DNA from 3 places in the Caballeronia sp. GAWG1-1 genome. Region 2 is predicted to be linked to each of the others. Evidence: predicted binding sites of a transcription regulator. Region 2 holds the regulator's gene; each other region holds the start of a gene.
What was found. The regulator FliA, encoded in region 2, starts transcription of late flagellar genes. The targets are predictions, from matches to a motif close to CTAAAGTTTNNNNNNNNNNNGCCGNTA.
Positions count from the first base shown of each region.

Region 1: the regulator FliA is predicted to act here: its motif matches at 2,045-2,071, upstream of motA (flagellar motor stator protein MotA).
Region 3: the regulator FliA is predicted to act here: its motif matches at 2,102-2,128, upstream of flgM (flagellar biosynthesis anti-sigma factor FlgM).

Region 1 covers NZ_JALQDB010000028.1:191,622-195,712, reverse strand. The annotation lists gene NCT03_RS17235 (MFS transporter) at 1-200, shown strand, start outside; gene NCT03_RS17230 (hypothetical protein) at 307-474, shown strand; gene NCT03_RS17225 (hypothetical protein) at 695-967, opposite strand; gene NCT03_RS17220 (helix-turn-helix domain-containing protein) at 1,031-1,912, opposite strand; gene motA (flagellar motor stator protein MotA) at 2,167-3,036, shown strand; gene motB (flagellar motor protein MotB) at 3,070-4,050, shown strand.
Region 2 covers NZ_JALQDB010000023.1:75,124-79,214, reverse strand. The annotation lists gene flhF (flagellar biosynthesis GTPase FlhF) at 1-810, shown strand, start outside; gene NCT03_RS13770 (MinD/ParA family ATP-binding protein) at 803-1,723, shown strand; gene NCT03_RS13765 (RNA polymerase sigma factor FliA) at 1,742-2,473, shown strand; gene NCT03_RS13760 (GGDEF domain-containing protein) at 2,568-3,662, opposite strand; gene NCT03_RS13755 (Rieske 2Fe-2S domain-containing protein) at 3,866-4,091, shown strand, end outside.
Region 3 covers NZ_JALQDB010000034.1:188,513-192,603, reverse strand. The annotation lists gene NCT03_RS24175 (hypothetical protein) at 1-128, opposite strand, end outside; gene NCT03_RS24170 (type 1 glutamine amidotransferase domain-containing protein) at 487-1,173, opposite strand; gene NCT03_RS24165 (TetR/AcrR family transcriptional regulator) at 1,302-1,907, opposite strand; gene flgM (flagellar biosynthesis anti-sigma factor FlgM) at 2,158-2,463, shown strand; gene NCT03_RS24155 (EAL domain-containing protein) at 2,816-3,592, opposite strand; gene gcvA (transcriptional regulator GcvA) at 3,682-4,091, opposite strand, start outside.

The sequences.
Region 1 (4,091 bases), on a different contig from region 2:
GCGCAATCGGCGTGGCGGCATTCGGCGCGCTCGCGGGACATGGCGAAGGCGGCGCGGCAACGGCGCAGATCGTCGATGCGGTGCGCTGGTCGGCGGGCATATCCGTCGCGCTCCTCGTCTGCGCTTGCTTCAGCGGGTTTCTCGTGCGCGATGCGCGTGGCAATCGCCCGATGAGCGCGGCTCGGCAGGCGACGGAATAATGCGACGAGACTCGGGAACGCGCGTTGCAGACGCATGAGGGACGCCCGGCATCGACGAAACCGTGCCGGTCACACACGAACTGCATACTCTGGAGAACACCCCATCATGTCGACGATGCCCCGCTCACCCGAAGAGCCGATGGAACCAGACCCGGACAAGCTGCTCGACCCCGACGCGGCGCCGAATCCCGATGATCCGGACATGCCCGATGGCCCGGATTCAGCGACGCCACTCGTTCCCGCCGATCCGAGGAATGGGCAGCCGCGCCTTTGAAGGCGCGCGTTGTTCGAGCGGCGCTGCTTTCGTGAAATAGATCGCGCGACTCCGCTGAATGCCGGCGCCGGTCGAGGTCACGCCTAACTGACCGCAGAGACGGCAGGCCAGGAGCCTAAGCAGCGCGCTATGTGGCTAGCACTATCATCCAAACACAGAAAGCACAACGCCCGCGCGACCGAAGATCGCCGCGCGGGCGTCGTTGCCGTTCAAACCAGAATTACAAATTCGTAGTTTGCACGGCACCCGTCTGCAGGGCGCGCTCGATCAAGCCTTCCTCCTGCGCCCGCTTCATGGCATCCGCGACGAACGTATCCGGCGCCTCGACTTCCGCTTTGATGGCACCGATAATGCCGCCCGCCTCCACGATCACGAGCGATTCCGCCGAATCCGCCCGGCTGATGATGACGCGCCGGGGACCGCCGCCGTCCGCGATACTCGCGCAGAACTGCATGCTTTGCCCGCCGATTACTTGTTCGAATGTTTGAATCATCGCTGTCTTCCGCGTTGGTTGGACAAAAGCCATGGTTAGCCGCTTCGCTAAAACGCCGGGTGCTCATTCATTGATTCGCGCCGCGTCGTCAGGTTCAATTTTGTAAGCTGATGGCCGTGAGCGCAACGACATCTCCGCGAGCGCGGTAGCCGTAAATTCGTCGGCGGGAAAAAAGGCCTCGATTGCCAACTCGGATAGCGTGATGTCCACCGGCGTGCCGAATACCGTCGTCGTGCTCAGAAACGACAGTGTGCCGTGCGGCGTCAAAAGGCGCAGCGGCACGACCACGGGATCGAGTTCGGCACTCCTCGCCTTGCCGGCATGCGGCGGCGTTGGATACGCCTCAAGTTCCACGAGCAGCGCGGCGAGCGTGGCGTCTCCAGAAACCTCGATCTGCCGACGCACACGCGCCAGTAGATGCCCGCGCCATTCGTGCCAGTTCTCGATTGCGTGAGCCAAGCCCTGTGGATGCAGCGACAAGCGCAGCACGTTCACGGGCGGCGCGAGTAGCGACGCATCCGCCGCGAGCGCAACCAGCGCCGACACGGCGGCGTTGCCAGCGATCATCGTCCAGTGACGATCGACGGCCAACGCCGGATACGGCTCGTGTCCCTTGAGCACGAGTTCGACGGCACGGCGCGCGGCATCGAGTTGCGGATCGGCGAACGGGCGTTCGCGATATAGCGGCGCATAACCCGCCGCCATCAGGAGCGTATTGCGCTCGCGCAGCGGCACATCGAGTTGCTCGGCCAGGCGCATGAGCATCTCGCGGCTCGGCAACGATCGCCCTGATTCGATAAAGCTCAAATGACGCGTCGATACATCGGCGTCGCCAGCCAGGTCGAGCTGGCTCATGCGCCGTTTCTGGCGCCATTCACGCAACAGCGCGCCGACCGTCGCGGGCGGCGCAACACTCGATGCAACGAACGCAAGAGTCGAATTCATGCCGCCGATGTTAGTCGATTCGTCCATCCGCGATCCATTACCTGACGCGTAATGACCGGTCAAAGTTGCGCCGAATGCCGTCGTAACATTTACCTCGCAAACCATTGCGCAGAAATCTTTGCGCGCGTAACCCTAAATCTCGGGTGGTCCGCGCCGTTAAAAGCCATCAACAAGCCAATAAAGTTTCGCGTGCCGTGCGTGTCTCATGTCGAGCTCGCAGTGCTCGCGACGCCCTGACTTCTTGCGGAGAGATCATGTTTGTCATTATCGGTTGGGTAGTGGTCATCGGTTCGGTGATCGGGAGTTTTATCGGCGTCGGCGGGCATCTGGCGGCGCTGGTTCAGCCGTTCGAGTTGCTGTGTATTTTCGGGGCGGCAATCGGCGCGTTCGTCGTGTCCAATCCGACCGCAACGCTCAAGAAGACCTTGCAAGGTCTGCCGAAGGCCTTTAAGGGCGGCGCCTACACGAAAGAGAAATACCTTGCGCTGATCGCGCTGCTCTATGAGCTGCTGCAAAAGGCCCGCAAGGAAGGGATGATGGCGCTCGAAGCCGACGTCGATGCTCCCGAAGCCAGCCCCGTGTTCCAGAAGTACGAACACGTGATGAACGATCATCATCTGCTCGAATTCATCGTCGACTATCTGCGCATGATGTCCGCAGGCAACGTCAACGCGATGGAAATGCAGGACCTGATGGACGAAGAACTCGAAACGCATCACACCGAAAGCGCGATTGCCGGCAACGCAATTCAGAAGATGGCGGACGGCTTGCCGGCGTTCGGTATCGTCGCGGCGGTGATGGGCGTGGTGCACACCATGGGCTCGGTCGGCGCCGCGCCCGCCGTGCTCGGCGAGATGATCGCGGGTGCGCTCGTCGGAACCTTCCTCGGCATTCTGCTCGCATACGGTTTCTTCGGACCGCTCGCTGACTTGCTCAACGCAAAGGGCGCGGCCGAAGCCAAGCCGTTCCAGTGCGTGAAGTCCGTGTTGCTCGCGTCGATGAACGGCTACGCGCCGACCATCGCCGTCGAGTTCGGCCGCAAGGTGCTCTTCACGGCGGACCGTCCGAGTTTCAAGGAACTGGACGACGCCGTGCGCGCCACCAAGATGCCGAAGTCCGCTTAAAGCCGCTCGCGCTCATTACCGGAAAACACGTTCATGGCTGAGAAACCTTCACGCGATCCGCTGCAATCCGTGCTCGCGCCGACCATCATCGTGCGCCGCAAGAAGAAGGCGCACGGACACGGTCATCATGGCGGCGCATGGAAGATTGCCTACGCCGACTTCGTCACCGCGATGATGGCCTTCTTTCTCTTGATGTGGCTGCTGGGCTCCACGTCGAAGTACGACAAGGAAGGCATCGAGGATTACTTCAACACACCGCTTTCCGCGCTCTTCGGCAACGACGGCGGCGCATCCGCGCACACGAGCGTGATTCCGGGCGGCGGACGCGATCTGTCGAGCACGCGTCCCGGCGAAGGCAAGAAGAGCCAGACGCAGCCAGTGCCGCCGCAAATCGCGCGTGCCGCCGTCGCCGCGGACGACATGCAGCGCCTGCAGCAACTGAAGCAGAAGCTGCAAGCGCTGATCGAACAGACGCCTGCACTGAAAGCGTTCAAGGATCAGATTCGGATCGCGATCACGAGCGAAGGCTTGCGTATCGAGATTGTCGATTCGCTCAAGCGGCCCATGTTCGCGTCGGGCAGCTTCAAGCTCGAAAGCTACGTGACGACGATTCTCACGAATATCGGCGCGTCGTTGAATGACGTCGATAACCGCGTGTCTATCGCCGGTCACACGGACGCCGTGCCCTACTCCGGCAATCAAACGGGTTACTCGAACTGGGAGCTGTCGAGCGAGCGTGCCAACTCCGCGCGCCGGGCGCTGGTCAGCGGCGGCATGAAGGAAAGCAAGATTCTTCAGGTGCGCGGTCTCGCCGATGCGCTGCCGCTCAATAAGGACGTTGCCGACGAACCGACCAATCGCCGTATCAGTATTCTCGTGCTGAACAAGGCTGCGGAACAGGCATTCTTCCGCGATGGCGGCCGCACGACGGTGGATCAGACCTTGCCTCCCGAAACCGCGATTCCGGCGGCCGTGGCGGCGAAATCGACCGCACCGGCAGCGGTGGTCAAGTAACCTCCAGGCTACATCGACAGATGCGCCATGCACAAATCACG
Region 2 (4,091 bases):
GACAACATGCCGTCGATGGAGAACGTGGAAAACGCGCTCGAATGGGTGCAGCAAGTTCTCGAATCGAATCTGCCGGTGATGCCGAGCGAAGACGCGTTGATGGAACGCGGCGGCGTGTTCGCGCTGATGGGCCCGACGGGCGTCGGCAAGACGACGACCACGGCAAAGCTCGCGGCGCGCTGCGTGATGCGCTTCGGCGCCAGCAAGGTCGCGCTCCTGACGACGGACAGCTACCGGATCGGCGCGCATGAACAACTGCGCATCTTCGGCAAGATTCTCGGCGTCTCGGTGCACGCGGTAAAGGACGGCGCCGACCTGCAACTCGCGCTCTCCGAACTGCGCAACAAACATATCGTGCTGATCGACACGATCGGCATGAGCCAGCGCGATCGCACGGTCTCCGACCAGATCGCGATGCTGTGCGGCACGGGTCAGCCGGTGCAACGCTTGTTGCTGCTGAACGCCACGAGCCACGGCGACACGCTCAACGAAGTCGTGCAGGCCTACAAGAGTGCGCCGGACCAGCCGCCGCTCGCGGGCTGCATTCTGACCAAGCTCGACGAGGCGACCAACCTCGGCAGCGTGCTCGATACGGTCATCCGCTACAAGCTGCCGGTGCATTACGTATCGACCGGTCAGAAGGTGCCGGAGAACTTGTACGTCGCAACCAAGCGTTTCCTCATCAAGAGCGCGTTCTGCATTCCGCGCGATGGCTCGCCTTTCGTGCCGCAAGACGACGATGTGCCGGCGCTTCTGTCCGCACTGTCCGCACGCGCCACGACCGAACTGCATGGAGTCCATTTTGGATAAGTTCGTGCTCGATCAGGCTGAAGGCCTGAGAAGGCTGCTGACGCGCGCCAGTTCTCGCGTGGTGGCTGTAGTGGGCGGACCGGCGGGCATCGGTTGCACGTCGGCGGTAGTGAATCTCGGCGCGGCGTTGTCCGTGCATGGCAAGGATGTGCTCGTCATCGACGAGCGGCATAACGCGGGCTCGGTCAGCCGCATGGCGGGTGTGGATGGCGCGGGCGCGCTCTCGGCGGTGATGTCCGGCCGTCGCGAACTGCAGGATGTCGCGGTGCGCACGCCGATGGGTTTTTCGCTGATCGCCGCACCGCGCGATGAACGTATCAGCCACGACGCAGCGCAAGCACGCGCGCTGCTCGACGGCCCTGCGGACATCGTGCTGATCGATGCGCAACTCGATCGTAATGGCGCGCTCTCGTCGCTCGCGGCGCAGGCGCATGACTTTCTGATAGTGACGCGGGTAGCCGCGTCGGCGATCACCGAGGCGTATGCGTGCATGAAGCGCTTGCACTACGCCCACGCGATCGGCCAGTTCCGCGTGCTGATGAATCACGTGCAGGACGCAGCCGATGCAGCGGTCGCGTTCGACAACCTCTCGGGTGTCGCGAGCCGTTATCTGGCCGTGTCGCTCGTGCAGGCAGGGTATGTGTCCGAGGATGCGCGCGTCGCTCGGGCGAGGGAGCTCTCTCGGTGTGCGGTGGAAGCGTTTCCGGCTACGGCCGCGGCGCGCGACTACCGCTACATCGCAGCCGAGCTGCTGCACTGGCCGATGCGTCCCGCGCCGTTTTCGCGCGGCGACGAAGCGAGCCAGTACGACGCGCACATTCCGGTTGGCGAGTCTGGTGAAAGCGGACGGAAAGCGGCGCACCGAGCGGCGGCGTTTTCCGATCATGCAATGAGCAGCACGGCGTCGATGTGATATTGAAAGGTGAACAGGATGTATAACGCCCAAGGCAAACTCTCGCAGTCCGACGTGCTTACGAAATATGCGCCGCTCGTTCGCCGCCTCGGACTCCAGCTCGTCGCCAAAATGCCGGCGAGCGTCGATCTCGACGATCTGATCCAGGCCGGCATGATTGGCCTCCTCGATGCGGCTAGCCGCTACAAGGAAGATCAGGGCGCCCAGTTCGAAACCTACGCAAGTCAGCGTATTCGCGGCGCCATGCTCGACGAGTTGCGCGCCAACGACTGGTTGCCACGCAGCATGCGCAAGACATCGCGCGAAGTGGAGTCGGCGGTACACAAGGTGGAACAGAACCTTGGCCGTTCGGCCAGCGAGACCGAAGTCGCCGAGCACATGAAGATGCCGCTCGACGAGTATCAGTCGATGCTGCAGGACTTGCACGGCAGCCAGTTGATCTATTACGAAGACTTCGACCGCTCGGCGGACGACGAGCCGTTCCTCGACCGTTACTGCGTCGATCGTTCGGACCCGCTGTCGGCGCTTCTGGACGACAGTCTGCGCGGCGCGCTGATCGAAGCCATCGACAAGTTGCCGGAGCGCGAGAAGCTGCTCATGAGCTTGTACTACGAGAAGGGCCTCAACCTGCGCGAAATCGGCGCGGTGATGGAAGTGAGCGAGTCGCGCGTGTGCCAGTTGCATAGCCAGGCCGTGGCGCGTTTGCGTGCGAAGCTGCGGGAACAGTCGTGGACTAGCGTCGAGGCTTGAGTTCCGAGTTGTAGAGGCGCGCGAAGCCCCGAACCGGGGCCGCGCGCTTTTTGCTTTTGCCTTTGCAAAGGCGCTCGAATGCGCGCGGATGGGCTCAATGCATCTCGAAGTCGCGCGCCTCGGCGAACACCGTCTTGCCTTCGCCGAGACTCTTTGCGCGATACATCGCGCGATCGGCGGCTCTCAGCACGGCGGTGATATCGGCGTCATGCGCTTCTGCCGCGCTCGACAGCAAGCAGGCGCCGATACTCGCCGATACGCTCACTGGCCGCTCCTGCACCAGCGTGAGGTCGGCGAGCGCCGAATGGATGCCATCGGTGAGCGTGAGCACCGCGCTGCGATCGCGCATGTTGCGCGCGAGCACGACGAACTCGTCGCCGCCCAGCCGCGCGATGGTGTCGGTCTTGCGCATGCGCCGTGCAAGCAATTGCGCGAACGACTGCAACAGCACGTCGCCGACCGCGTGACCGTAGGTATCGTTCACGCCCTTGAAGCCGTCGAGATCGATCAGTAGCAGTGCGCTGGTATTCGCGTCGGCGGCTTCGGGCGCGGACATCGCGCGATTCACGGTTTGTTCGAGCGCGTAACGGTTATAGAGGCCCGTGAGCGGGTCCGTCGATGCCTGCCGCGCCAGCACGCGATTCGCGCTGCCAAGCCTGTCGACCAGCACGCTCAGATACACCGACGCGCCCAGCACGCTCAGCGCGAGCCCGAGCGCGGCGGCGCGGTTTGCCACCCACCACGGTTGCCACAACGCCAGCGCGACGATCGCGACGAGCGCCATCGCGCACGAAATGGCGAGCGTGCGCTTGCCGTAGCGGCATCCCGAGCCGATCAGAAACCAGAACACCACCCACAGCAGCGGCAAGGCGAGCGTGCCGCAGAGAAAGAGCATGGCGCCGAGCAACGCCTGATCGAGGATAGTGGTGATGACGAGCCGGACGTTGGACAGCGCCATCATCCGGCTGACGAGCAATAGTGTGATTGCACCGTAGGACACGTAGAGCGCGATCAACCGCGTGATCAGCGACGCGTTGGCCGAAGGGTGCCGCCACGCATACACCGCATAAGCCAGCAGAACTGCCGCTCCCATCCCGATACGCAGCATGGCTTGCTCGCGTTCGGGATTCCGGTTGCCGGACCATGCGAAGGCATAGGCCCGGCGTGCCGGTTGATGCGCCTGCTCCATACTGAACCCCTGGTGGTGATTTCTTGCTGTTATGGTCTTTTGCGCGTGTCTTTGCTGTCGCGCTTTTGTCTTATTGCGGCCCCGTCGCGATGTTCGTCTCCGACGACTGGTATTTTGCAACGTTTTGCCAAGCTGCTGTGAATCGTGTAAGAACGCATCTCGGACAGATGATTAACGGCGTTTTCTGCGGATGCTTCAGTGTTATGAGCGACGACTTTTCTCTCGCTGGCGAATGGCTGGCGGTGTGTAATGGCGATGACGTGCCGGCGGGTTCGACGCGAGCGTTCATCGTCGCGGATGAGCGCATCGTCGTATGGCGCGATGCCGAAGGTGTTGCGCATGTCTGGCGTGACTACTGTCCGCATCGCGGCGCGCAACTGTCGCTGGGCACGGTGACGAACGATCAGCTCGTGTGTCCGTACCACGGCT
Region 3 (4,091 bases), on a different contig from region 2:
CTGACCGCGAGCTTTTCCGAACTGAACACCTGCTCGGTGATCTTCGTGCCGTCGGGATACTCGAGTGTGTATCCATCGATCGGGCCCCATCGGCCCTTGGGCAAGGGTTCAACGTAGATTTGCATCATGATGACTCCGGCGTTGTAGGAAGCGTCGGGCAAGCGCCGTGACTGCGGCTGCCTCTTATATAAGAGCGTAGCCCTTAAGCGTGGCGCTGCATCGAGGAAAATGACGGCTAAATTTGCGCGTTGAATCAGAGGGTTGGAGAGAAAATTCCGCGATGAGAAACGCACCGGGGCTATGTGCAACGCGTGCATGCTGCCACGCAGCAGGATTTCTCACGACACGCGGGCTGGTTTCGTGATGTGGGATCGACGAGCTCACGCGCCCGGCAATTTGCCCGTGCATCGCAAGTCCTGGCACGAGCGTGGGTTCCATGGCGCGCGGCCGCCCAATGGCCGCGCGCGCCGGTAACGTCAACGTCGGTTATTGCGCGAGCGCCGGGTGCTTCATCAACGTCGCCGCAGCGGACGACGATGAAGCCGGGTTCTGCCCGGTAATCAAAAGGCCATCGGTGACGACATAAGGTGCCCAGTCTTCGAGCTTCGAATAGATGCCGCCCTTCGCCTTGAGTTCGTCTTCAACGAGGAACGGCACGACATCGGTCAGTCCGACCGCGGCTTCCTCGGAGTTGGTGAAGCCCGTGACTCGTTTGCCTTCGACAAGCGGTGCGCCCTCCGGCGTGCGGACATGGCGCAGCACGCCAGGTGCGTGGCAGACCAGCGCGACAGGCTTGCCAGCGGCCAAGAAGGCTTCGATCAGGGCGATCGAGTTTTTGTCTTCGGCCAGGTCCCAGAGCGGACCATGACCGCCCGGATAAAACACGGTATCGAAATCGGCTTGCGAGACGAGATCGAGCTTTACCGTGCTGGCAAGCTGCGCGGTAGCCTGCGAATCGGCTTCGAAACGATGTGTCATCTCGGTCTGATTGGCCGGCTCGTTGCTCTTCGGGTCGAGCGGCGGCTGACCACCTTTAGGCGATGCCAGCACGATTTCCGCGCCCGCATCCCTGAAGGCGTAGTAGGGTGCGGCCAGCTCTTCGAGCCAGAAACCCGTCTTGCGGCCCGTGTTGCCGAGTTGGTCATGCGAGGTCAGAACCATGAGCACTTTCATGTTGCATCTCCGTGGGTGAGTAAGGCGAAACCGTAAAGAAGGTTGATGGGGTTAGTAGACCAGTCGTCTAGTAAATGCTTCAAAAAAAGCACCTCTAAAGAAGTGCTGGCACCTCGCTCCCTGCTTCGTCAGGGAGCAAGTCGCAAGATCTGCTGCGTTGTCGTCGTCGCCACTTCAAACGGCTGCGTGTTGCGAACAATCTTCACCATGATGCTGGCGCCGAGCCACAGTTGATACAAGCTCTGCGCGACGCTTTGCGGATCACCTTCGATCGAAAGCGAGCCTTCCGCCACACCGATTTCGATTGCACTTGCAAGACGGCTAACGATCCCCGCCGTGCCGCGCTTCAGCGTGGCGCGCATGGCCTCCGACATGTCCGCCACTTCGGCGCCGAGCTTGACCGCGAGACATTTGCCCTGGCAATCGAAGAAGGACTGGGTTTCTTGCCAGATGCTCCAGTAGTTCGTCAGCCGCTGCGCCATGCTCAGTCCGGGCTGCGCTAGCGTCTGGTCGAGGTCGTTCAGGTAGTCCTCGAAATAGCGTTCCAGGAGCGCCACGCCGAACGCATCCTTGGAGCCAAAATAATGATAGAACGAGCCCTTCGGCACGCCGGCTTCCGTGAGAATCTCATTCAGGCCGACGGCGGAAAAGCCTTTGGCGCCGATCAACCGTTGACCGACGGTAATGATGTTTTCGCGGACGTCGACGGTTTCTGATGTGTTTGCGGTAGGCATGGGTGGACTTTAGCTTATAGTAGACCAGTCGTCTAGTATTTTAAGAAATTTCTTGCCCTCGCAGACGCCAAGTCCGGTCTATGTGCGATTCCTCACACTTTGTTTCAATTTGTTGCAAATACACGGGAGGCTTACTGGATAAGGCTTTGCGGGCTGGACGAGGTTGCGAGGGTGTCGGCAGGCCGCCGGGCTTGGTAAAGATTTCAAGCCCCACTCCGTTAAAGAACTCAACAGACAAGGAGCCGAAGCCATGAAGATCGAATCGAACAACACGCCCGCCGCACTCCAATCCGACACCTTTCGCGTAGCAAGCAAACGCGATGTGCAGGCTACGGGCGGCGTGCAGCAAACCAGCGCGACCAACGCAACCAGTTCGAAAGTGACGTTGTCCTCGTTGTCGTCTATGCAAGTCACGGGCGGCGCGGACATCGACACGGCGAAGGTCGAATCGATCAAGGCGGCTCTGCGTGATGGAACCTACAAGATCGACTCGGGCAAGATTGCGAGCGGCATGTTGAGCACCGCAGGCGATTTGCTCAAGACGACGATGCGTTGATGGGTGGTTAAGCGGGAATGGAGCGCGGGCGGCGTAGCGCAAAGCGTCGGGGGACAAAACCAAATGCCCCGTTCAAATGGCATGGCCGATTCTGCAGATTCGTAGTCGAGCGGACCGACGCGTAGTGAGCCCGACACCAATCACTCGCCTGGCGGCCCATACATCTTCGGATTTCTGCGCGGCGCCTCGACACGCTCTGAATGTGAATGATCAGTCGATGCCGGAGCTTGGGTGGCCGACCCTTCGGCTCCAACGCTATTCTCTGGCGATGCCGGCGCACCAGGCACCGCGCATCCCGCCAAAACGATTAGCAACGTCCCAAGCACGGCCTTCAACATTTTGGCACCCTGCATTAACGCACATTGGCAATCGCAGGCATCTCTTTAAACGAGGGCTTGGCGAACAAATAGCCTTGCATCAGGCTCACGCCGGCTGCTTCCAGAAAATCGCGCTCGCCTTGCGTCTCGATGCCTTCCGCGATCACGCGAATTTCCAGATCACTGCAAATCTTCAAGACGCCGGCAACGATCCGCTGACGCACGGTGTCGGTGTCGATGTCGCGCACCAATGCCATGTCGAGCTTGATCAAGTCCGGCTGAAAGTCGGCGAGCAGTGTGAGCCCTGAATAACCCGCGCCGAAATCGTCGATCGCGGTCTGAAAGCCGAACGATTTATACGCGCGGAAGATCTGCACCAGATGCGAACGGCTAATGATGTTCTCACCTTCGATGGTTTCGAAGATGATCTTATTCACCGGGAAGCCGTGTTTCTCGGCGGCCTCGAAGGTACTGCGAATGCATGCCGCAGGCTGATAAACCGCGTTCGGCATGAAGTTAATCGACAGAAAGCTGTCCATCCCCATGCTTGCCGCCTGCTCGATTGCAGTCGTGCGGCAACGCTGATCGAAGTTATAACGGTTCGAGTCGTCGACCTGCGACAACACCGAACCCGCCGATTCGCCATTCGGCCCGCGTACGAGCGCCTCGTAGGCATAGGGACTGCCCGACTGCACGTCGACGATAGGCTGAAACGCAAAGGCCATTTCGATCTGCGCCACTTCGGGGCTATTGCAGCCACCGCAGCGAACGGGGCCGTTCGCCGGCTGTCCCGCCTCGTGAATTTTGATCATGTTTCGTTCGTCTGAAAAGTTGGTCTTTGAAGCGACCGCTTGCCATCGCGCGCCGGCCTTCAATATATCGGACGATGGAACGCGCTTCTTTAACTTCCGGCACCTCCCGCGCTCGCCATGATCCACTTCTCGAAGGAAACCACGGCGTCATCCCCGACGCGGTCTGCGTTGATCGCCAGTGTGTAATCGGGCGCGCGCCACGCCGGCGCCGCGATCGGGCATACGAGTCGGCCTTCGGCGATATCGCGTCCGATCAGCGGCAACGACGCGAGCGCCACGCCGAGCCCCTCCGCTGCAGCAGCGAGTTGAAGATACGTGTGCTCGAACTCGACGTGCCGGGTCGCGCGCAAGTCCGCCGCGCCCGCCTGCTTGAGCCACGACGACCAACTCGTGCGCGTGCTGGCGGAATGCAGCAGCGCGTGATGACGCAGATCCGCGACGCTTGCTATGGGACGCTGACGCAGCAGCGCGGGGCTGCACACCGGCAGGCGCACATCGG